3 linked regions of the Sediminitomix flava genome follow. The protein of the gene in region 3 interacts with the protein of the main gene of each other region in a pairwise test. Links are inferred from orthologs where the notes say so. Each region holds a gene or a part of one and is shown on either strand. Other genes may lie near its edges. The genes, in order: tpiA, pepE and pepT.

Evidence for each region.
Region 1: the proteins of pepT (region 3) and tpiA interact in binary tests that used the Escherichia coli proteins (3 or more experiments, as listed by UniProt). The link is inferred for Sediminitomix flava from one-to-one orthologs.
Region 2: the proteins of pepT (region 3) and pepE interact in binary tests that used the Escherichia coli proteins (3 or more experiments, as listed by UniProt). The link is inferred for Sediminitomix flava from one-to-one orthologs.

What each region holds. Positions count from the first base shown.
Region 1 is NZ_QGDO01000002.1:1,165,333-1,173,622, reverse strand. What follows is about bases 2,044-4,933. They hold tpiA (triose-phosphate isomerase), read left to right. Parts: upstream 2,044-3,054; coding sequence 3,055-3,813; downstream 3,814-4,933. Other genes in these bases: BC781_RS11840 (hypothetical protein), read left to right, coding at 4,871-4,933; prmA (50S ribosomal protein L11 methyltransferase), read left to right, coding at 3,924-4,745; BC781_RS11855 (cytochrome-c peroxidase), read right to left, coding at 2,044-2,780. Outside these bases: BC781_RS11860 (cytochrome-c peroxidase), read right to left, coding at 1-1,138; more of BC781_RS11855, read right to left, coding at 1,422-2,043; more of BC781_RS11840, read left to right, coding at 4,934-8,290. UniProt on the Escherichia coli protein: Involved in the gluconeogenesis. Catalyzes stereospecifically the conversion of dihydroxyacetone phosphate (DHAP) to D-glyceraldehyde-3-phosphate (G3P).
Region 2 is NZ_QGDO01000005.1:83,729-91,974, reverse strand. The notes cover bases 5,401-8,246. They hold pepE (dipeptidase PepE), read right to left. Parts: upstream 7,253-8,246; coding sequence 6,548-7,252; downstream 5,401-6,547. Other genes in these bases: BC781_RS17845 (serine hydrolase domain-containing protein), read left to right, coding at 7,415-8,246; BC781_RS17855 (hypothetical protein), read right to left, coding at 6,279-6,533; BC781_RS17860 (PepSY-associated TM helix domain-containing protein), read left to right, coding at 5,401-6,219. Outside these bases: BC781_RS17885 (AAA domain-containing protein), read left to right, coding at 1-836; BC781_RS17880 (quinone oxidoreductase family protein), read right to left, coding at 917-1,906; BC781_RS17875 (helix-turn-helix domain-containing protein), read right to left, coding at 2,035-2,964; BC781_RS17870 (hypothetical protein), read right to left, coding at 3,019-3,381; BC781_RS17865 (alpha/beta hydrolase), read right to left, coding at 3,452-4,393; more of BC781_RS17860, read left to right, coding at 4,648-5,400. UniProt on the Escherichia coli protein: Hydrolyzes dipeptides containing N-terminal aspartate residues. May play a role in allowing the cell to use peptide aspartate to spare carbon otherwise required for the synthesis of the aspartate family of amino acids.
Region 3 is NZ_QGDO01000002.1:166,360-174,610, reverse strand. The notes cover bases 2,428-5,278. They hold pepT (peptidase T), read right to left. Parts: upstream 4,544-5,278; coding sequence 3,311-4,543; downstream 2,428-3,310. Other genes in these bases: BC781_RS08060 (XRE family transcriptional regulator), read right to left, coding at 4,589-5,278; BC781_RS08070 (hypothetical protein), read left to right, coding at 2,428-3,227. Outside these bases: BC781_RS08080 (DUF6909 family protein), read right to left, coding at 1-1,242; BC781_RS08075 (class I SAM-dependent methyltransferase), read right to left, coding at 1,351-2,103; more of BC781_RS08070, read left to right, coding at 2,427-2,427; more of BC781_RS08060, read right to left, coding at 5,279-5,377; BC781_RS08055 (AlbA family DNA-binding domain-containing protein), read right to left, coding at 5,543-6,208; hpt (hypoxanthine phosphoribosyltransferase), read right to left, coding at 6,335-6,862; BC781_RS08045 (NAD-dependent epimerase/dehydratase family protein), read right to left, coding at 7,207-7,887; 30S ribosomal protein S12 methylthiotransferase RimO, read left to right, coding at 8,132-8,251. UniProt on the Escherichia coli protein: Cleaves the N-terminal amino acid of tripeptides.

The sequences.
Region 1 (8,290 bases), 1.0 Mb from region 3 along the record:
CAATGACTTGACGAAGAGAAGTAAAAGTACTTCCGTGCCCAAAGAATGGTGCATCTTTCAAGTTGTAAAGCTGAGGAACTTTGAAGGCATAAAGCTCATCATCATTTCCAGTAAAACCTCCTCTACCCAAACTTGATTCACTACTCCCTCCACTTCTAACTAAAGAGGCAGTTAAGTCTCCCATACCGATAGCTGCAAATTGTAATGTACTAAGCGCAGGTCCGTTGTGACAAGAAGAACATTCTCCATTTCCGAAAAAGATTAATGCTCCTCTTTTCTCGGCATCAGACATAGCTGCTTTATTACCTCTCAACCATTTTTGGAAACCAGCTCTGTTGGCTAGGAGTGTACGTTCATAACAAGCAATAGCCAAACCTGCAGTGACAGGAGTGTAACGCTCACTTTCGGGATAGTCGGGGAATGCGGCATCAAACATCTCTTTATAACCGTATTGTTCAGCCAATTCAGGAGTCATATCCATACGGTGTTCTGTAAGTCCGATGATGGCCTGTGTTTCTGGACCTAAAAAACCTAAGTGGTTTGTAAAGGAAGCAGAACCTTCAACCCATAGACCTTCGGTTCCTGCGTTGGCATCGGTGGCTCCTAGTTGTCCATTCCAAAAGACATTTCTTTGGTAGGCTACATTTAAGTTTGTTGGTACACGAATGGACTGAATGTCAAGCAAGCTGTCATCATAATTTAAATGCGGAGTTCTACCTTCACCTTTAAATCCAAAACCGAGTCCACCTTCTCCTATACCTTGTGCTCGTCCAGACTGAAAGCCTGAGCCTGCATTATGGCATGAAGCACAAGAGTAGGTGTGTTTACCTTCTTCTCGTTTTGGATTTACTGCCAAGCCAGTTTCATGGAATAGCAATTTCCCCAGTCTACATTTTTCTTCTGTAATTAAATTATTGGGGTCTTGAGGGATATTGCTATAATCGTCGCTTTCTGGAAAAATGTAAAAATTCATCCCTTCGCCTTCAGAGGCAATCATAAGGGCTTCTTCTAGTTGTTTGTCGAGTTCGGAAGAAGAAGTTGTGGCACTTACTGGGTCATCATCATCGCTACAAGACATGATCATGACAGATAGTAATGAGGAAATGAGTATTCCCCACCTCTTTTTCGATAATCTCATGATAGTTGTTCTTTGGATTCTATTAACACCTTCGTTTAAATCTGCGGATGTATAAAGAACATAAGAGGATATTGAATTTTATTAAGATGTAAGGTTTGATGAAAAAATGAAGAAATTTGAATGTAGAGATATACCTGATTTTTGTGCATAAAAAAAGAGCTACCTCAATTTGAGGCAGCTCAACCGCTTTTTGTAAATGGAAAACTAAATCTACACACCAACAATTCCTTCCGTACGCTTCTCCATCGCTCCAAATACCAAATACATCTTGCGGTATATCTTATTAGTCACAATTCATGTCAGACTTAGACTGGGCATCATTGTTTGGAAAACACATCCCAGAAGGTATTGTTTCCGGTTCATAACGTTTTAAGTTATCATCCCAAAGTGCATACTCACAGAATTTGACTAAATCATCTATTTCATCTGAAGTGAGGTTCAATGGCTTAAATCTTGAATCAAGATATTGTTCCGTGACATTTGCATTCTGAACTTCACCTTTGTTTTTATATTCAATAACTTGACGAATCGTTTTGAATGTACTTCCATGTCCGTAGAAAGGAGAATCTTTCAAGTTGTAGAGCTGAGGAACTTTAAATTTATATTTATCAGCATCATTTCCTGTAAAGCCACCTCTACCCAAGTTTGCTTTTTCATCTTCAGCACCTCTTACTAAAGCTCCTTCAAGGTCACCCATACCAATGGCAGTAAACTCCATTGTGTTGAGTGCTGGCCCATTGTGACAAGAGTAACATTCGCCTTTCCCAAAGAAAACCAAAGCGCCACGCTTTTCTGCGTCACTAAGTGCTGTTTTATCTCCTTTTAACCATTTTTGGAATCCAGATTCATTGGCCATAAGTGTTCTTTCGTAGCAAGCAATGGCCAATCCAACGTTTGTAAGGCTATATCTGTCACTTACAGGATCGTTTGGAAAAGCTGCATCAAACATCTCTCGATAGTTGTGATCATCAAGAATACTGTCATTGATACTCAATCGGTGAACGCCTAAGCCAGCAATAGCTTGAGTTTCCAATCCTTCAAAGCCTAATTTGTTGGTCGCGATCGGTGTTCCTTCTTTCCATTGAGCTTCAGTACCTATGTTCTTACCCGTAGCTCCGAACTGCCCGTTCCAAAGCATATTTTTTTGGTAAGCACCGTTCATTGCCGTAGGAGATCGTAGTGGTTGTACGTCTAGTAAGGAGTCTACATATTCTAAATGTGCAGATCTTCCTTCTCCTGCAATACCAAAACCAAGTCCACCTTCTCCAATACCTTGCATACGTCCTGCTTGAAATCCGGCAGCCGCGTGGTGACATGAAGCACATGAGTAAGTGTTTCTGCTGATTTCTTTTTTAGGAACGATAGCCAATGCGGTTTCGTGGAAAAGTAATTGTCCCAAATCACATTTGGCTCTTGTTATAGGATTGTTTGGATCTTGAGGAATGTTATTGTAGTCATCACTTTCGGGAAGAATGTAGAATGACATTCCAGCGCCGCTAGAAGAGACCATGAGTTGCTCCTCAAGTTGTTCGTCTAATTGAGAAGATGAAGTTGTGGTGTTTCCGTCGTCGTCATCACTACAACCAAACATACAAGTTAGTAGTAAGCATGTAGCAATGCTTAGTTTCATCGAAGCTTTCATATAAACATTTTTGGGTTTTTTAATTGTTACACTTCCTCCACTGCGAAAATGAATCAATGCATCGTATTCAGAACAAAATAAAGCCAAAAAGTACGTCTAGGAGTAAGGTTTAGAGGTAGAAAGCAGAAACATTAGGGAACGCTTTTCTGTTTTGTTGAATCTTAATGGAACGATTCAGTAAAGAACCTCCTTCAATTAATGACATTACTCATTTATCAGAGCAATGAGGTTATCTATATTTGAAGCGTTCAACTAATCCTAAATAAAAGTAACAATGGCAAAGAAAATTGTAGCCGGAAACTGGAAAATGAATCTCGTGAAAGACGAGGCAAAAGCATTGGCATCAGAAGTAGTAGCTCAAGCAAAAGCGGAAACTCCTTCAGATGTTACATTGATCATGGGCGTTCCTTTCGTACATATCGCAGAAGTGAAGAACATCATCGGCGATGCTGAGAATGTATTCCTTGCGGCTCAAAACTGCTACGACAAGCCTTCAGGTGCATACACTGGAGAAATCTCTGCTGCACAATTGAAGTCTTACGGTGTGGATTATGTGATTTTAGGACACAGTGAAAGACGTGAGTACTTTGGTGAGTCTAACGAAATGTTGGCTGCAAAAGTAGATGCGGTATTGGAAAACGATATGCTTCCAATTTTCTGTGTAGGTGAAGTATTAGAGGAAAGAGAAGCTGGAAAGCAAAATGAGGTAGTAAGCAAGCAATTGAGCGAGAGCTTATTCCACCTTCCTGTTGAAGATTTCAAGAAAGTTGTAATTGCATACGAACCAGTATGGGCAATTGGTACAGGTAAAACTGCTTCTGCTGAGCAAGCTCAAGACATGCACAAAGAAATTCGTGCTATGTTGACTGCAAAATATGGTGATGCTGCAAACGATATTTCTATCCTTTACGGAGGTAGCTGTAAGCCAAGCAACGCAAACGAAATTTTTGCTGGAGCAGATGTAGATGGTGGTTTGATCGGTGGAGCTTCTTTGGCTGCTGCAGATTTCGTTGCAATCTCTAAATCATACTAATTTCAGTTTATTTCGACTGATTTTTGAAAAAGCGGTAAACAATCTCATTGTTTATCGCTTTTTTTGTGTTCTAGAGTTTTTATAGGATTAAAAAATTAGATCATAAAAATATGCACTTTATCACTGTACAACTCAAATGTGGGGAAGAGCTTTCAGAAATTCTGCAGGCCTTGATCGGGAATATTGGTTTCGATTCTTTTCTTGAAGACGAAAATGGTTTCGAAGCATCAATTGAAAAAGATCAGTACGCAGAAGAAGAACTGAAAGAAGTTTTAGCACCTTTTGAAGGCCAAATCGAGTACACTGTACGTGAGGAAGAAAAAAAGAACTGGAACAAGCTTTGGGAAGAAAACTATGATATGGTTGAAATTTCTGAGGAATTGATCATCAGAGCTAGTTTTCATAAACCTGAAAAGCCATACCCATACGAAATTGTCATTAACCCTAAAATGTCTTTCGGTACAGGGCATCACCCAACAACAACATTGATGCTGAGAAATCAGTTGAAGTTAGACCATAAAGATAAAATTGTAGCTGACCTAGGTGCAGGAACTGGTATTTTAGCCATTATGGCCAAAAAGCTAGGAGCAAAGCTCGTTGATGCATGCGATATTGAGGAGTGGGCAGTTGAGAATGCAATAGAAAATGCAAAAATCAACGAAGTTGACTTCGATATGACACAGGGAACTGTACAAGAAATGACACTTCATGCGCCTTATGATATCGTAATTGCGAACATTAACCGTAATGTGCTTCTTACAGAAATGCAACTTTACGCTGAAATGCTGAAAGAAAACGGAACCTTACTTTTGAGTGGTTTTTACACAGAAGATATTGAAACCATGCAAGCGGAAGCAGAAAAACATGGATTATCTTATGAATCTCATTTGGAGTTACGTAACTGGGTAAGCATGAGACTCAAAAAAGGCTAGATTTTTGTGTATATATGATATTGACTTGAAAGGCTGTGTGCTACTAGAGCGCACAGCCTTTCTTACAGATCTATTTTTAGATTGACAAACCTATTTCGATAATTAAGGTATTCATCTGAACTTACATGCGTGACAGACTCATTAAATCGGTTTTTATTTTTAGCGGACTTTTATTAGTCCATTTCTATAGTTTTGCCCAAAAACCACTTCATAAGCCTTTTACTGAAGTAGATAGTTTTTCTGTAGATACAGATTATCTTTTACAACGTACCTCAAGTCATACTGCAGATACTGTGCGTAATGGTATCCTATTTTTATGGGATTCAGCTTCAACTTTAAGCGCTGAAAACAAAGAGACAATTGTTCGTACTTCTCGAAAAATGTTACAGAAAGGGCTAAAAGTAAATAAAGATCTTGAAAACTACTTTGCCTGTATTGTAAGTGAAAAACTTTCGGATGAACAACGTAAACGCTTTCTGCAAATCGCTGATAGTAGCGTTATGTTTTACCCTACCAAATATTCAAAAGCATTTTTTTCAAAGACCAGACTATTTCTTGAAAAAGAATTACTCTACGAACATCCTTTCAATTCACTGAAAGTAGAAGGCGGGACTTTTGAGTTTAAGCATACGCCTATAGATGCTTTTATATTGCATGATCAACCAATTTCTGAAGCTACAGCAGAGCCTACTAAAGAGGAATGGTTTGATCATTTGGATGAGGAGAAGGATTCAGAAGAGAGCAGTGAGGACAGTGAAGGTTCAGAAGATGAAATAACTGAAGCAGAAGAGGAGGAGGAAGAAGACCCTTGGGCTATGATTGACGATAGTTCTGATGATTCTTCTTCGGATGAGGAAGATCCTTGGGCATCGTTTTTAGGTAATGACGATAGCGATGAGAATGATGATTCTACAGCAGATTGGTCAGATCATTCGTCAGATTGGGGAGAAGAGTGGGAAGGAGAAGATCATTCAAATGTAGAAGAATATAAAGCTCCTGAGGCTTCAGAAGATGATAAGTTTGAAGATTTGGTCAAGCAGTTGATTCATAGAAATGAAGATGATGTAAGCCATTACATTCCAGAAGAACCGCCTTTACCATCTCCATCGGCATCTTTTTTATATATCAGACATGCCAATTTAACGATGGCATCAAAGTATGACACTACAATGCTCGAAGATATTACGGGTTCATTTGAGTTTCATAGTGATACTTTAATTGGAAATGGAGGTCGTTTTACTTGGGAAAATGCAGGCTTGAGTAAGGATTCCGTTTTCTGTGAAATTCCGCACTATGTTCTAAATGTGAAAACACCAGCTTTGGAAGGTCATCATGCCGAATTCCATTATTTAGGTCATGTAGATACCGTTTCGATTGGTTATTTTGAGTATGTTTCTCATCCACTGAACCACAATCCTGAGAAGACTAAATATCCAAGATTCAAGACCTATACGAATGATATTCTAATCCATTCGATAGATAATAATATTCAGATCAGAGGTGGTCTGAGCCTTGAGGGAAAGAATATGAGCAGTCAGTCTTTCGCACAAGGTTCATCTAGGCTACATGTTTATACTGATGATGCAGACTCACTACTTTTTACAGTAAAGACAAAAGAGACATTTACAATAGCAGATTCTATAATCTCGACACCAAAAGGACAGGCTATTTTATATCAGTTTGGGACAGATTCAATTTTTCATCCTGCTACTAAAGTGACTTACGACATTAATAATGAAGTAGCCACATTTCGTAAACCGAAAGGTTTAGATAAAATCATTCCATTCAAATTGTCATATTATGGTTTTGATGTAGATGTAGATCAGATAAAATGGGATTTGGAGGCTGATTCTTTGTCATTCGAGACTTTATATGCCCCAGAAAAGAATCCTGCATCTTTCCAGTCAATGGGATTCTTTAAGCCAGAGCTATTTAGAAGGTTGCAAGGATTACAAAAGCAACATCCACTTCTTTCTACAATCAATTATGTAGAAAAGTCTGGTGAAACGGTTTTCCTAGGCGAAGATTTGGCAAAGGCTAGAGGTTTGAAATATGAGGCTGTAAAAGGAATGCTTCAGTTGATGCACCGAGAAGGTTTAGTTTATTATAGTGAACAAACTGATGAAGCTATAATTACTCCTAAAGGTTATTTCTTTAAGGATGCTTATTTCAGACTCAATAAAATCAAGAGGTCTGATGTTGATTATGACAACATTGAGATTTTTTCAAGTATACCAAATGGACAAAATGCAGTCTATGATCCAGCCGATAGTGCAATCGTAATAAAAGGGGTTGAAAGTTTTCAAGTAAGTGACTCCCTAAAAGTTAGAATCTTACCAGATAGTGGAGAAGTCCGATTGTACCAAGGACAGAATATGCGTTTTGGAGGCGTGATGGTTGCTGGAAATATGATTGTGAGAGGGCAGCTCTTTGATTTTGATTATGACCAGTTTTCAGTAAATCTAGCTGAAGTTGATTCTATTACCTTTCTTGATGAAAATGATAAACAAGCTGAATTCCAAAATCATATCTCTGATACTGGTGGAACACTGTATATCTCATCTCCAGAAAACAAAGCAGGTTTAGTGAAAATGGATGATTATCCAACTTTTGATGCTGATGGAGGAGGTGCAGTGCAATTTGGTCACGAAAGTGTCTTGGACGGAGCTTATGACGAACGTGTACAGTTTGTCATGGACTCATTATCCTTTAATGGAAACAGTGCGATTGAAGACAAATCTTTTGCGGGTACATTTCAGTCTGATGGAATATTCCCTGATTTTGAAGAAGAACTTCGTTTGAATCAGGAAGATCAGAGTTTTGGTTTTGAAAGATCTACACCAGCGGAAGGTTATGATGTCTATAAGGGCAAAGGGCTATTCAAAGGTGATATCGTCATGGACTCTAAGGGACTTCAAGGAAAAGGACAGGTAGAGTATCTAGGAAGTACTTTCCGTTCAGAAGATTTTATCTTTTTCTCAGATTCCATGTTGACGAAGGGTACATCAGCGATGATTGAATCTGATATTCACCCTAGGGTAGAAATGGAAAGTTATCAGATGAAATGGTTGGTTGCAGATGATAGTATGATTTTCCAAACCGAACAAGGAAAACCTTTCTCTTTCTATAATGACCAATTGTATTTCAGAGGAACACTTGGTTTGGTACCCGATAATATTTCTGGGCAAGGAGAAATTGAAACGGATGATTTTTACTTAGGTTCAAAATCATTCCGATTTAATAAGAATGATTATGTGGCTAGCGATGCACTTTTCGAGATCAAATCTAATGACCCGAATTTGCCAGCCATGAGAGGTACTCATGTAAGGGTAGAAAATAATATGATCAATAAATCATCGGTGATTTATGCCGATGAAGCAAGTAATGGTAAACTGACTTTCCCTTTTACACATTACGAAACAGATATCAACAAAGCAGATTGGGATCAAGCCAATAACAAGCTTTACATGGTGGCTGAAGCGGGTAAGAAAGGACAATTCTTATCGACATTTCAAGGGCAAGATTCTTTGTATTTTGAAGGTGGA
Region 2 (8,246 bases), on a different replicon or contig from region 3:
GAACAGAAGTTACAAGTGTTCTTAAAAATGATCCTCGAACAACTAATAGCTTAATTCTTGGAGAAAATAATCACTACCTCAGAAACATCATCATAGAATACGGAATCACTGATTTCTCAAATGAATTTAAGCATAGTGCGCAAAGCTTGAATACCGACAACACAAGCTTTAGTCCAAGAGATAAAGTATTGTTATACGCATCTCTTAAAATGAAAAAGCGTTATTACGCATCAAGATATGTGTTCAATTCCGAAAGACACATTATTGAATCTTTTGCAAAAACTCATCATAATCGTATCTGCTTCTTCGATTTTGGTGCAGGTCCGATGACTGCAGGACTTAGTTTCTTCCAAGAATTTAAAAACTTGGAGAAAAACTTCATTGCGAATTTCATTGGGGTAGAACGAGCTGAAGAAATGAGAAATCTAGCAAAAGTCTTTAGTTCTGAAATCATCAGCAAGCAATCGTATATTCAGAATGAAGCACTTATAAAAGACTTAAATTGGAAGTATCTAGGAGATTGCTTCAACCAATCTCATCTTGTGATTTTCAATTTCTCATATATTTTTAATTCATTGAATTTGTCCGATGCACTGCGTTGGGCTGAAAGGATTGAGCAAATTGTAAAGCACTATCATCAGAATGAATATTTATTGATCTTCCAAACGGCAGCAACTGAAAAACACCATTACAATTACCGATTCTTCAGAGACAAACTGAAAGTCCTCACTCGTCTTCATTCTTCGGGTAATAGAATTATCCGATCGGAGTCCAAACTTTACCAAGATGATTATGACCAACAAGAAGAAGTTTATTATGAAGTTTGGACACAGTAAATCTAAAATTCAATTTAGATAAAGAAAAGCCACTTCAAGTCTAAACACTAATGAAGTAGCTTTTGTCATTTATAAAATTCTTAATCATTTGTCAGAAGTAATTTTCCTTTTACGAGACCTTTTTCAAGTTTCTGATGGGCTTCTTTTACATTACTCAAAAGCATTGTTTCATAAATCGGATTTATCTTTCCTTCATCAAGCCATTGATAAAGTTCTTTCAATCCTTTGTCTACTTTTTCATAATCATTGAAATAGGTCGCATATATTTCTGAGAATGAAATAGACGGAGCTTTACTAAAATATTTCACAGACTCTTCCATTAGGTTAAAATCACTCATTCCTCCTATAAAACCGAAAATGACGATATGTCCTAAGGGAGCCAACAACTCCAAATCATTCTTAACACTATTCCCTGCCACAGGGTTAAAAACATAATCAATGCTATTTTCACCTACGGCTACTTTAAGCTCTTCTTTCCAATTTTCTTGGGTAGTATTGAAAGCGTAATCTGCCCCTAACGAAAGTGCATTTTGTAACTTAGTATCTCTTCTTTCCAATGCTACGATTTTCAAATCTAGTAACTTTGCAATCTGAATCAGTGCTGTTCCAACGCCTCCCGATGCAGCATAGATCAAGGCTGTTTTCCCAGCTTTTACTTGTGCCACATTTTTGAGCATATGGTAGGCTGTAAAATAATTGACAGGCAATACGGCTGCAGCCATTAAATCTGCCTCAGAACTTAGAACAACAAGCTTACCTGCATCTACCAAAGCATATTCGGCATAAGTAGACGAACCAATCACTCCTAAAAATGCTACCTTATCTCCTTTTTTAAGAATGCTATCATTTGGATCTTCCACGACACCTGAACCTTCTACTCCAGGAATAAAAGGTAGTTCGGGAGCCATTCCCGGAGGCATATTCCCCTCACGTAAAACGGTATCAATAAAATTAACAGGCGCAGCATGTATTTTTACCAAAACTTGCCCTTGAGCAGGGATTGGCTTTTCTACATCTGTAAAATTTAGGACTTCTACCCCTCCGTTCTTTGTGATTTGTACTGCTTTCATACCAATCGATTATATCTGACAAAATTCATCTATCAGATAACATCAAAAAAGGAAAAATAATACCCCTCTACCCGATTCAAAAAATAATGCTTCAAGACGCTCGGTTAGATGAAAAAATATTAACAAACTCAATTGGCACTAGTACTCTCTATATAAGCTTTCGGACTCATTCCTGTTTTCTTCTTAAAAAGTCTTGAGAAATACTGAGGATACTCAAACCCTAATTTATAAGCAGTAGATGAAATTGATGCCTCGGGAGCTAAAAGTAAATTCTTAGCTTCTTCAATCAAGAAAAGGTTGATCTGATCTACTGCTGTTTTACCTGTTTCAGCCTTGATCGTATCACTCATATACCGATGACTAACTCCTAATTTATCAGCAAACCATTCAACACTTGGTATTCCTTTTTCTTCTAATTGATTGGTGGCAAAATACGTTTCTAGAATGGTCGTAAACCTTGTAAAAAGATCTTGATTAATCTCTTTTCTATCTAAAAACTGACGCTTATAAAAACGGTCTGAATATTTCAATAAAGTATCTAGATGAGAAAGTATTATTTCTTTACTAAACTCATCTTGGTTATTATGATACTCTGCTTCAATATTCTTGAAAATAGTTTTTAGAGTCTTTTCTTCCTTTGGAGAAAGATGAAGCGCTTCATTTACATTATAATTGAAGAAATTGTATTTTTTGATTTTTTCAAACAGTTCATAACCATTCAAGTAATCTTTATGGAAAACAATATGGTAAGCTTCAGAACTAAAGACCATATTCTTGAAAACCATTGTCTGATTTGGTGCTGTAAATAAAAGAGTTCCTTTACTTCCATCATATTTGGTACGCCCATAGACCAACTCTCCAGAAATGATATTTTTCAGACTGATGCTATAAAACTGATTGGTCAAACTTACTGTTTCGTTTAAACCATCAGTTTCACAGTCATTCGTTTCACCTTCCTTTAGTTTGGTATGACTCACACTGAATAAAGGATTTTCGGGCTCTGCCTCTCCCATATATTCATGTAATTCTGCTATATTTTTAAAAATGAGATTTTTCATTTTGACGCTTTCATGTAATTTCCGACAGGAACAGTATCTCCAATTATTTCAATTCTACAACTTCGGAACAAGCTCTGTTGTAGAAGCCCCATGTTTTGATCTATCATAAGTCAATCGCATTAACCAATACACGATATTCATTTTCTTGAAATATGCTTTATTGACTTTCGGATTCACTTCATCTAAATCTTTTGGTACTACCCCATCAACATTAAAAATCTTATCTCCGATCTTCATAGCTCCATCAGAATTCTCTAAAAAAGCTTCTCGCCAACTCCTTTTCCCAAATTTGTACTGACGGACAAAAAACCTTCCTTCTGCTTCAACAATCGAGATATCGATAAAACGATGATCTCCACCTCTGATTTGATGCGTCCATCGAGAATTTACCAATTTTGCTATTTCTTGTGTATCCATTTTATTGTTCCCAATTATAAATTATAATAGAGTGAGGATTAATTAGAATATCCTCACCCTAAATCAAAAATTAATACTTTCCGAAGAATTCAACCATTTTCTCTACAGCTCTATCCACATCTTTATCGATGTCATAAAGACTAACGTGAGATGCATCTGGTATTTCAAAAAGTTCTTTTGGTTCACTACAAGCATCATAAAACATTGTGGTCAATGGTGCTGTATCAGCCATTGCTTTTTCACCATAAATACCAAGATATGGCGTATTTAGATTTGGCGCATAAGCCGTTGCATTAGCCAAAGGTGCTTGCTCCATCAAAAAAGCTGGAGCCATATGTGTATAATTTGGGTAAGTTTGCGTACCAGCACGTTCTGTCATGTAGTAATCATAACCTTCTCCATACGCACCTTCTGGAAGTTTATTTGGATCAACCGCATTCATATTAAGCGCATCGTAATAATCTACTTCACCTGACTCATATGCTTTCTGACGTGCTTCATTTGCCATATTAAACATAGCATTCAATTGTTCTTTAGTCATCACTCCAAAATACGAAGCTTGATTATTCATCATACCACTTACAGTTGCGATCGCTTTCAAACGCTTATCGGTTGTTGCTACGATAGGCATATACCCCCCACTTGCACAAGCACCATATCCGTAAAGTTTTTCTCTGTCCACACAAGCCAAAGTTCTGATGTATGAGATAGAATCACGGATACTTTCAATTTTAGTAAATGGATTTTCGTAGTTACGAACATCGCCTTCGCTATCTCCGTAACCTAAATGATCAAAGCTTAAAAAGATGTAGCCTTTGTCTGCAAACTTCTGACCGTACAAAGCGCCCATTTGCTCTTTGACTTGATTGAAAGGTCCCGAAAAAACAACCGTTGGGTACTTTTTACTCGCATCAAAATTGGACGGAGTGAAAATCAAGCCTGCGAGACTTACGCCTTGACTTTTAAATCTTACTTCGTTTTTCCCAGCATTAATTTCTGTAGTATTTTTCATTGTGTTCATGTTTAAGTGCTTCTTTTTCGATTTTTGCTATTGCAAAGTTCGCTCAAACAGAGTGCTTACCACTTAAACATTTTGGTAGATAAAGTATACATTTTAGTTTCTCTACAAAACTCACTTTGAAGAAGACATACTAACCCATATTTAAATACAAATAAAACTTAACCAACCACTTAAAATAAAAGACTTAAACATCTTTTATTATACATTTACCATAAATGGATCACAAACCAATTCTTTGTTTGTAAATGAGAAATTTCTTTTCGCCTATCCCTAAACGGACATATAAACTAGCCAAATCATGGCATAAATACATCGGACTTGCGCTATCTCTCTTTCTGATTTGGATGAGTATTTCGGGTGTTATTCTTAACCACCCCGATTGGTTTGCGAATTTTAGTGTATCCAAAAATCTAGTTCCAGATGAATATCATCCATATAATTGGAACAGAGGAGCTGTAGTTGATGCAGAATTCATAGGAGAAGACACGCTATTCTTTGCTGGAAAACAAGGGATTTGGAGATCTATAGATAGAGGAAAATCTTTTATTTCAGAAAAAGAAAATGGATTTACAGACTCAAGATATTTTCAGAAAACAAATGATATCTGTCTGCTGAAAGAAAACAAACAAATAGTAGCTGCTACTTATGGCGGAATTTGGTTACTGGATTTAGAAAACAATCATTGGCAACAGGCTGACCTTGGGAATTATACAAACGATCAATTTGTCAAAATTATAAATAGAGGAAATGAGTTATTAGCTTTTTCTAAGTCAGGAGTTTATAAAAGCAGTATTCAATCACCTCTCCTATTTGAAGAAGTTGAATTGAGAAGAAACAGCCGTCCGTACATGGATTTAATTATGTTTTTCTTCGCACTTCACAGTGGTTGGCTTTGGGGCTTGCCCGGAAAACTAGTTTATGACATCGCTGCTATTGTTTTAATTTTTCTTTCTGCTACAGCTCTTTACATCACTTTCAAAAAGAAAATAAATCGAAAAAATAAGCAAAATGGCAAAGTCAGTTCAAACAATAAATGGCTTGCCTTTACCATTAAAAATCACAGTAAAATTGGGCTATGGATACTCGGTTTTCTAATGATTTTTGGAGGCACAGGCTTATTTATGCGCCCTCCTCTACTCGTCGCTTTAGTAAACGGAAAAGTACCCGATAAATATATTCCATCATATATAGTCAAAAACCCTTGGTATCATTCTATCAGAAATACTTGTTATGATCCTGTAAAGGATCGAATCATCTTAGATACCACAGAAGGTTTATTTGAGGGAAAAGCTGATCTGAGTGAAGAGTTTAAGCCGATTAATTGGGATGTAAATATCTTTGTAATGGGAGCAACAGTTTTTGAGGCTAAACCCAATGAGCATTTTTGGATAGGCTCATTTTATGGGCTTTTTGATTATAAAGAAGGAAAAAAATTATCAAAAGATTTGATGATGAATACCGCAGTTCCTCTTTACCAAAGCATGGGACGACCTGCACAATATATGGTTACAGGATATTTTCAGAGACCTGACGGAGAAGAATTTGTGAGTGCACACGGACAAGGCTTAATGAACTTAGATATGTATGGAAAACAGCCTTATCAGATGCCGAAAGAAATGTATGAAGATTACCGTATGTCATTATGGAATTATATGTTTGAGCTTCACAACGGAAGACTTTTTAGTCCAATTCTTGGAAAATGGGGCATTTTATTTATCCCAATTACAGCTCTCCTATTTCTGATTTTAAATATTACGGGTACATACGAGTATATATACAGAAACAGAAAAAAGTTATTCCGCCTAAAAAAGAAGTAAAAAGAAAATCCTGTCTCTACCACTTGAGTAAAGACAGGATTTTGTTCTTCTGAGAGAAATTAAGCATTCTTGATTTCAGCAATTTTAGCTAAAACAGCATCCAAATTCTTTTGCGCTTGCTCATTTCCTTCTACATCCAATGTTTGAAGATAAGCCTCAACTTTGCCAATGATCTCTGCAATTTGCTCTGGACTCATTCCGCTTCCTTGCAAAAACATCATTGCTTGTCCGATTTGCATTGAGATTGTGTCTTCACTTTCTGCTGTCATGATCACATTTTTGATCTGAGCAGCAATCATATTTTCATCAAACATAATTTCCTTTGTTCTTAAAATTTGATTTTACTTCCTGTCGGAACCTCATAAGGTTCTTTTCCTTGCTCAAAAATACGAGCAGACAATTCACCGCACAAAGTTACATCTTCTCCCATTACTTCCAACCAACTTCCCTCACGGATACCTACCACAGGCTGATCATTGAAGAAATGAAATTCTTTAATTCTAGTTTCTCTTGTCTCTCCCATATGTTTTGAATCTGGGTTCGGATCAAGATAATGTGGATTGATATTGAAAGGAACTAGCTGTAAAGCTTTGAATGAAGGAGGGTAAACAATTGGCATATCATTGGTTGTACAAATGCTCAATCCCGTAATGTTAGAACCAGCACTTGTTCCCATATATGGCTTACCGTTTTCTACTGCATTTCTTAAGGGCTCAATCAAACCATTTTCATACAATTGCTTCAATAGCACATAGGTATTTCCACCTCCTGTAAAAAAGCCATCGGCTTCAGCTATTGCTTTTTTCGGGTTTTCAAACTCATGAATACCTTTTACTGAAAGCCCCAATTCTTCAAATTTCTTACGAGCAATCTCAGTATATTCATCATGTGAAATGCCACCTGGTCGTGCATAAGGAATAAAAACAATGTTCTTATTCTCTCCGAAGAAGTTCTTAATCTCTTCTTCCATATAACCAAGATAACCCTTTCCGTATACTGTAGATGTACTGACGATTAATAAATGCTTACTCATATTGGTTTCGTTTGTATTCGGGGTAAAACTACGAAGACATTAACAGAATCTCACTTTTTAATACCTAAAGAAAACAAACTTTAATAGAGAGAACCTTCCAGTACAAAAGTCCCTTTGTATATTTGTGTTTCGATTAGACCAACTGTAGAGATTGAAAAAGTGATGCGAAGAAATTTACTTCTCGGAATATTATCCGTGATCATAATTATAACCAGCTACTCCCATTTTACTGACGAACCAACGCAAGCTGTACTTACAGCTTCTTCTGATTCTACATATCATGAAACAGCAGGAGAAAATGTGAGTGTTGAAGATAGTATCAATGCCTTGATCGAGACATTTAACTTCGATTTGAAAGAGCATGTCATTGATTCTATATTCCAAAGAAGAGCCAAACATAATGCTTTCAATGGGGTCATTTTAGCTGCTCAGAAAGGACAAGTAATTTATGAGGAGGCCTTTGGGTGGGCAAATACAAGTAAGAAAGAAAAGATGCAGAAAGACCATGTTTTTCAGTTGGCATCTGTATCTAAGCAGTTCACGGCTGCATCTGTCATGTTGCTCAAACAAAAAGGATTATTAGCTTACGAAGATACCATTCAGCAATACATTCCGAACTTCCCCTATGAAGGTATAACTATCAGACAGTTGCTTACGCACAGGTCTGGTCTTCCGAACTATATCTATAAGGCTGAGGAATATTATCCTAAATCATACCATCATGATAGTGTGGTTTCCAATGAAGAAATCATGGAAATGCTAATCGCTGACCCTCCAAATAAATACGGACAACCTGATGGTCGCTTCTTGTACAGCAATACGGGGTATATCGTTTTGGCATCCATTGTAGAAGAAGTAAGCGGTTTACCTTTTGATGTTTTCTTAAAGAAAGAAATTTTCGAGCCTTTAGGCATGAAAAATACTTTTGCGAGATCTGTTCAAACCCCAAAAGAACAATTAGAAAAAGTTGTACAGGGTTATACGGCAAGAAGAC
Region 3 (8,251 bases):
TTTCCCCATGATTGAGATCGACTCTACATTCATTTTGAGTTTTTTGCTATCCTCAAAAGGTTTTAAGAGTTCATCCATAGTCTCGAAGGCTTGCTCACCAAAGGCGTAATCCATCAGAATGATGACAGGTTTCAGTTTTTTGAGGCTTGTTTTATTAGCCGTAATTCCTTCGGGTAATAAGTCTACATTTACTTTTTCAAGATCAAATATTTGAGCCGTAATATGTGTTCCATTATCATCGTCAACTACGTACATTCCGTATTGGAGTGCATAATTCTCGATCTCTTTTCGAAGTTTTGCCGATTGAGTTTTACTTAGCTCAGAAACTATCTCAATTAAATCTTTATTATCTCCAAAGTGCTCTTTAAGTGCTGCATAAGCATAAAGGCTATTCATCACAGAATGTAAATTTGCACTTACAATATGGATTGGTCGCTCTAATAAGTTATGTTCATGAAGTAGACCTTTAATCTTATTTGCCCATTGTTCTCCATAAATATGATGTCCAATTCTAGCTCTTAGGGTTGGTGAGAATGTAATTTCACGATCTTCCTCATTCTGAAACTCGTTTAGAGCTACTTTTCCTAACCAATATACAATGTGGAAAAGCCCATTATTTTTATCATCATTTGCGACAAGTCTAGCGTGAGCTCTTTTGGTTTCATCAAAAGTACGACCAAGAATTGTACTTAAATAGGTGAATGCTATCTCCTCATTTTGAGTTGTTATTTTCTCTTTTCCAGTAACAATCTCTTCAAGTTTTTGCCATTCTCTCAACAATCTTTTCTTAGAATCTTGAGCATTTCTGACAATTTTATCAGCTTCTAGATATAAAAAAGTAAGGTGGGTAAGGACGTCATAGATTTCACTGCGTCCTCTAGTGACTTCAATAAGCATATTTTCTCGATCAACTCGATAGCAATTACGTCTTCTTGCTGATGGAATAATTTTATTGAATGTGGATTTTTCATAGCCTTCTTCAGAAACGAGTTTAATAAATCGACACTCTTCTATGCCTTTTGGTAATCTATCGATCACATAAACCAAGCCATCAAGTTCTACTTTGGTCTGATCTTTCATTGAGCCATATATTTCAGGAGACAAAACCAATAAATCATTTTTTATGGCTTGTCCTGAAGCTCCTCCGGGTTTATAGTATCCTCTATTGAAGAGGTGTCTCATCACGACATATAGTCTTTCAATTGCCGCTCGCGATTCTTGCGCTCTTGTTAGTTCTAGCATAGGTTTTCTGATTTAATGGTTAAAAAAAATCTGGGCGAAATAATGCGTTGATTCTTTCAGCACAATTCCCACCCAGATTTCAAAGAAGATATTTTTAGATGATTGACTCTACTTTTTTAGGGTCAGTCTTACTGTAAATTCATCATGTTCGCCAACATAAAGGGCTTCAAGATTATATCCTAGTCTTTCGGTATATTCTTCCAAAACAGGATAACTGACATAAAGCCAACCAAATTCATCTCCCTCAATATCTTTGTATTTCATTTTATATTTAAGCTGGCCGTAGTAATCTCCAGCTAAGTCAACCACAAATGATCCGTCATCATCTTGATAGAGGTAAAGAATATCTGATGAGTCAAAGATAATCTGACCATCTTCTTTCAATATTTTTTTACAATGCTTCAAAAATGACTCTAGGCCTTCAAGGTTTTCAACTAAGCCAATACCATTCATCATGAGAAGAAGCGTGTCGTATTTTTTTGCTTCGTAAGTGAATATGTTTTGGTGTAGGGTTTTCTTTACTCCTCTCTTCTTGGCTACTTCTAGTGCTGGGCCTGAAATATCCATTGCAGTTACCTCTAAACCCATTTTTTGTAATTCGAGTGCATGAGAACCGGCACCAGCTCCAATGTCTAAAACCTCTCCTTTACAATGTTCTAAGGCAACTTGTTCTGCTTTAGGCATTTTGGCTTTTGAACGAAATAACAACTCACATGGAATTACATCAGGATCACTGAAGTCTGAAAGGACTGTCACCTCAATGGATTTATCTTTTTTCTCAAAATAATCTTTGATTGCAAAGCCCATAGGGTCTTTTTCTGGTAACAAACCATTCAAATTTGCCTTCATTTCATTTCCCATCTCCCTTCATTTTGGATTAAATAAAATTTCGCAAACATATCATTAATACAAATTAAAATCAAAAAATAGTCCATTTATAACTTGGTTCATTATAAATGTGAATTTAATGTAAACTAAATATTACTTAGTAAAGTGCAATGAAATCTGACTTTTATCAATCATAATTAATGATTCTGATGTAAAAAAGTACAACAAACACTTTTTCATTTTGCTTAATGTTAATTTAATGTTACATTTGTGTTACATCAAAATAACAATTGAACTAAACATTAAGTAGCCTATTGAAAACTCTCGTATCCATATTGATCTTCATCGTTTTAAACATGGCATTAAGCACAAATGCTCAAGAAGTATTCCCACGTACAGCTACAAATTCACCTCTTGAACATTTTGTTTTAAATCACCCTGAGCAGATCAATACAGGCGAGAATATTCTTTATTTAGGTTTAGCTCCAAGTACTTCTATTAGAGGTAGCAGAATCAAAGTGATTGAAAATGAGATTGACTCAATCAGTGATGAATTTGCTACTTGGAAATCTAAAAAAGGTGAGTTTAGAGCAATCAGAAAATTGTTCAACCAATTGCATAGAACTCATTTGGTACATTACAATCGAGAAAGTCTTTTCGCTGATATGTTTGAAACGAAAGAGTTCGGTTGTTTGTCAGGTTCATTATTGTTTGCCCATATCTTTGAGAGAAACGGTATTGAATATCAACTTTATTCTAGTGACGTTCATGCTTTTATCACGGTCCAGACCAAAGAAGGGAAAAAGCTCTTCCTAGAAACGACAGATCCTGTAAATGGATTCATTTATAAGAAAAGTCAAGTTGAAAGAAGAATGTCTAAGCATTTGAATGCGAATAGTACAAGAGGGATACGTACAATTTCAGCTCCACTTCCTTTAGAAGGCGAAGGGCTTGCTGAAAAAGTAGATATAAAGGAATTATCAGCTTTACAATATTACAACTTGGCTGTGAGTGCTATCAAGTCAGGGGAAATTGAAGAAGGTAATATGCAGTCTAAAAAACTGAATGTCTTTTATAAAAGAGGAAAGACACTGAAGTTGAATACAATTTTAGAGGCTGTTAAAGATAACTATCAAATTACATTTAGTACTAAATAACGCTTGTATAGTACAATGTGATACAAAAATGCCCTTAACATCAATTGTTAAGGGCTCATTTATTTTTAGAAGTTTAGCACTTCTTATTTAAATCTTTCGTAGTTCAATGCTACAATTCTACAGATAACCTCCACAGATTTCTCCATTGTTTCTAAAGGAACGAATTCGTAGCGAGAGTGCATATTATGACCTCCAGCAAAGATATTCGGACAAGGTAATCCCATGTATGAAAGTCTTGCGCCGTCAGTTCCTCCACGAATAGCTTTTACATCTTTTGGCACTCCAAGCTCGTCGTAAGCTTGTAAAGCCAATTCTACAATCTGCATATTCGGTACTACTTTTTCTTTCATGTTGTAGTACTGATCTTTGATCACCAATTCAATCATTGGTTCAGCAAAAGATGCATTCATTTCTTTCACGATTTCTTTCATCAATGTTTTGCGGTCTTCGAACAATTGACGATCGTGATCACGAATGATATATTTTAGAGTAGTCTTCTCTACACCACCTTCCATTTGAAGTAAGTGGAAGAAACCTTCGTATTTTTCAGTATGTTCTGGTACTTCATTGGCCGGCAAAGCATTGATAAAACGAGCCGCGGTCATCATGGAGTTGATCATTGTGTCTTTAGCTGTACCTGGGTGTACATTATGACCAATGAAAGTTAGCTCTGCATAAGCCGCATTGAAGTTTTCATATTCGAATTCCCCAAGTGGGCCTCCATCAAGAGTATAAGCCCAATCAGCACCAAACTTTTCAACATCAAATAAGTCTGCACCTCTACCTACTTCTTCGTCAGGAGTGAAGCAAACTTTGATATCTCCGTGTTTAATTTCAGGATGCTGAATCAAGTAATCCATTGCTGTTACAATTTCTGCAACACCTGCTTTATCATCTGCACCAAGGAGGGTAGTTCCATCAGTAGTGATGATCGTTTGACCTACATAATTCTTCAATAAAGGAGAATCTTCTACTGAAAGGACAATGTTTTGTTCTTTGTTCAAGACAATATCCTTACCATCGTAGTTTTCCCAAACTTGTGGCTTTACATCTTTACCTGTAAGATCTGGAGATGTATCAACGTGAGCGACAAAGCCGATAGTTGGTACTTTCTCTTCTACATTGGCGGGAAGCGTAGCCATAACGTAACAGTTGTCATCAATTGAAACATCTGTCATTCCAATTTCTTTCAACTCTTCAGCAAGGTCTTTTGCTAGGTTAAATTGTTTAGCTGTACTTGGAATTTGCTCAACTCCAGGTACAGATTCAGTATCATACTGAACGTATTTTATAAATCTTTCTTTCAGTTTACTCATTGCTCAATGTTTATATTTCTAGCCTCTCAAGCTTGTTTTCGTTGATTATTTCTGATGATTCAGTTCGTAGATTTCATCTTTCAAACGCTCAATGGTCTGATTCAAATCATCTCTATCCATCACATCTTCAGGGAAACTAGAAGCGATGTGCGCAGAATATCTCCAAACTTCTTGAATTTCATCAATAGGAAGTTCAAAGTGAGGATATTGAGGGTTATTTGATTTCAATAGGAAGCTGTTACGCTCTTTCAGCTTGTCGTATACTTTTTTCAAAACGACGCCTTCTGATTTTGCGATGACTACACAGATTTCACCTTCACGAAGCTCATTCCAATCCAAAACCAATTCTCCAATCACAATACTTCCGGGTAGAAGCGGTAACATGGAATCCCCTTTTACTTCAAAAGCACGATAGGTTTTATTGGCAGAAAGGAATGGTAATTGAAATTTTGGCAGTTCTTTCAAAAATTCTGGATCAGCAAAACCACTTGCGTAACCAGCAGAAGCTTTCTGAGGAACTAGCTCAATGTTTTCGTTATTGTCATGATCTACGGTGATACTTAGGACTCTGAGATTTGTTCCAGAAGTGAATTTTTCATTTTCTTCAACGACAGAACTCGCTTTGATGGCTTCTTCACCCAAGTTTCGAGTAAGAAGATGATCTACAGAGACATTAAAATGTTGTGCTATTTTTAGAAGAACATTCAACTTAGGTTGAGAGCGGTCTTCGTAGGCACTTATATTTTTTCTACTTAAGCCAATTTCTTTCGCCAATTCAGCTTGGGTTAATTGGTGAAGTTTGCGTAAGTAACGGATATTCTGATTAAAAAACATATGCTTCTTTTCAATTCAATCACTCATAAAGGGATATGAAAATCGCCTTTTTCCAATAGTCCTGCAATTTAGCAGAATTGTACTAAAAAGCACAGCTGTAAGTCCTTAGATGATTGAGATAAATGTGTGTAGAAGTATTAAAAAAAGGAAACATGTCTTGCTTCCTTATACTTCATCATCTTTTTCTACCAACATGAAGTAATCACTCATTTCACCAGGTATCACTTCAAGTACATTTGAAATAGTCAGTTGTACAAAAAGCATTGCAGCTTCTTTTAGAGGGATATTTTCTGACTTGCTAAACTCTTCAACGGTGGTTTTCGGGTTGTTTTCCATAAACTGCATAAGTTTACGTTCTTTCTCGCCAAAGGAAAATAAGCCTTCGTCGCCTCGCCATCTTGCTTTCATGATGGACCTTAGCTCAGGACTCATTTGTACACTTCGGTCTTCAACTCTGATATATGCTTTGCCGATCTTCTTATTTTTGTTGTATAGCAAGAAAACGGGCTTTCGTTCATTTTCATGAATTTTGAAAACCACTACCTGTTTGTGGGCATTTATATTTACGGTAAAAGCATCGTAATTGACAACGGGTTTGCAATAAGATGCAATTGTTTGCTCTAAAACAAACATCTCTTCCATAGCATCTTTTACACCTTTTATTCCTCCGTCATCTGTGACGCCCACGATCAAGTATCCACCCGATTTATTAGCAAAAGCAACAACCTCTTTCATGATTTTGACAGGGTCTGCTGCTTTATTCTTGAACTCGATATGTTCCCCTTCACCTTGTGCGACCAGTTCTTTTAACCTTCCTAAATTTAAAGCCATGGTCTTCAACGTTATATGTTATACAATAGTCTAAAAAGCAATAAGCTCCAATAGCAAGATAACCATTGGAGCTTATTCAAGATATAATTTTTTGAGAAAGAAACATACTTCTTTCTCTGACTTGCTTTATTCTTTAACGATTAAAATCTCGTCGATGTTTCTTCCTAATTCGTCGTAGTCTAAGCCATAGCCTACTACAAATAGGTTGTCGATTTCGAAACCAACATAGTCAACTGGTACTTCTACAACTCTTGCATCAGGTTTAGAAAGCAAAGTTACTACTTTGATAGAAGCAGGCTCTAAAGCCTCAATATCTTCAATCATTTTCTTCATTGTACGACCCGTATCAACAATGTCTTCTACAATGATTACGTGCTTTCCTTTGATATTATTATCAACACCGATCAGAGTACGAACTGTCCCTGTACTTTCAGTTCCTTCGTAAGAAGACATTTTAGCGAAAGTAACTTCACACTCCAATTTAGTTTCCTTCAACAAGTCTGAAGTAAACATAAATGCACCGTTAAGGATACTGATGAAAACAGGCTTTTCTCCTTCATAATCAGCAGTAAGCTGTTTTCCCATTTCTTGGACACGGTTATGAAGTTTTTCTTTACTGATATACGGAACAAATTCCTTATCCCAAACTCTCATGGTCTCTCTATAATTCGTATAAAATGATTTTTCTGTTTTGGACTTGCAAAAGTAACAAAATTGCCTTTCGGTCACTATCTCTTAACATTAAAACATCGTCTTTTTCTCATTTTCAATTGTGAAAATTTGTAAAGCCACTTTATAGAAAATGTTATCTATTTGATAATCAATCGAGAGATTCCGATTATCAGAAATTGTATTATTTAACATTGATTAATACAAGAACTAGGAGAGGTGGAAATTTATGATTCTGAACTGAATTTATTGGTATACTTTAGTAAAGAGGCATAAAAAAGTCACTCATTTGGACTTGAGTGACTTAGGTGTTTTTTAACGTGTATGATTTAGACTGAATGAATCTTAGCGAGTGTAAAAACACTATCTAATTCATAAACCAATAATTTTTTATCTGTAGGTACTTTTAAGCTATTGATCATGGCTTGAGCAACGGTTTCGCCTCTGATTGGTTTGTATTTGGCTATTGGAGGAAGAATGGCAGAAAGAACTTTCCCCAATTTAATTCCAATCATTTCTCCAAATCTTCTTTCTTCACGTTCACCTACCAAGACTGATGGTCGGATGATCGCTACCTTTTCAAAATTGAGTTTGATTACCGCTTCATCTAATTCACCTTTCATGCGAGCATAAAAAATTGGAGATTTAGCATTAGCGCCAGAAGATGAGACCAATACATATTGATTGACTCCTTGTTCTGATGCCGCTTTTGCTACATCATACTGATAAGTGTAATCTATTTTGTACTGCACGTCTTTGCTTCCTGCTTTTTTGATTGTAGTCCCCATTGCCGAAAAAAGTACATCACCTTTTAGTAATTCTTTCCAACTCTCAATATGGTCAAAATCTACAATGTGCTCTTGCAGCTTAGAATGTCCAATGTTAGTAGACCTTCTTGCAAAAACTATTACTTTATCATATGCTGCGTCATGCAATAATAGTTGAACAAGATTTTTTCCAACCAAACCCGTAGCACCAATCACCAAGGCTGTTTTTTTCAATTCTTCCATGGTTTCTAACTTCTTAAATAGCTAAGTCTTTTTTCTTCTTTTGTGATTGATTACAAAACGATTTTCAGAAAAAAAAGTTTTATATCCAAAGACTCATAAAAGATAGTCAATCTTCGTGTTTTTTGTTAATGTATGGCAAGTGAATCTGCGAGAATACACAGATTATTGTTTCAAAAGCGGTAAAGTTTCCAAAAGCAAATTGGAATCCTTAATTTTGCACTCCGAAATTTAAAATAGGTTAGCCTTGAAAACCAAGACACTTAAAAAGAATAAAGTCAATATCATTACTTTAGGTTGTTCTAAAAACTTAGTAGACTCTGAAGTAATCATGACACAGTTGAAAGGAAACAACATTGAAGTAGAG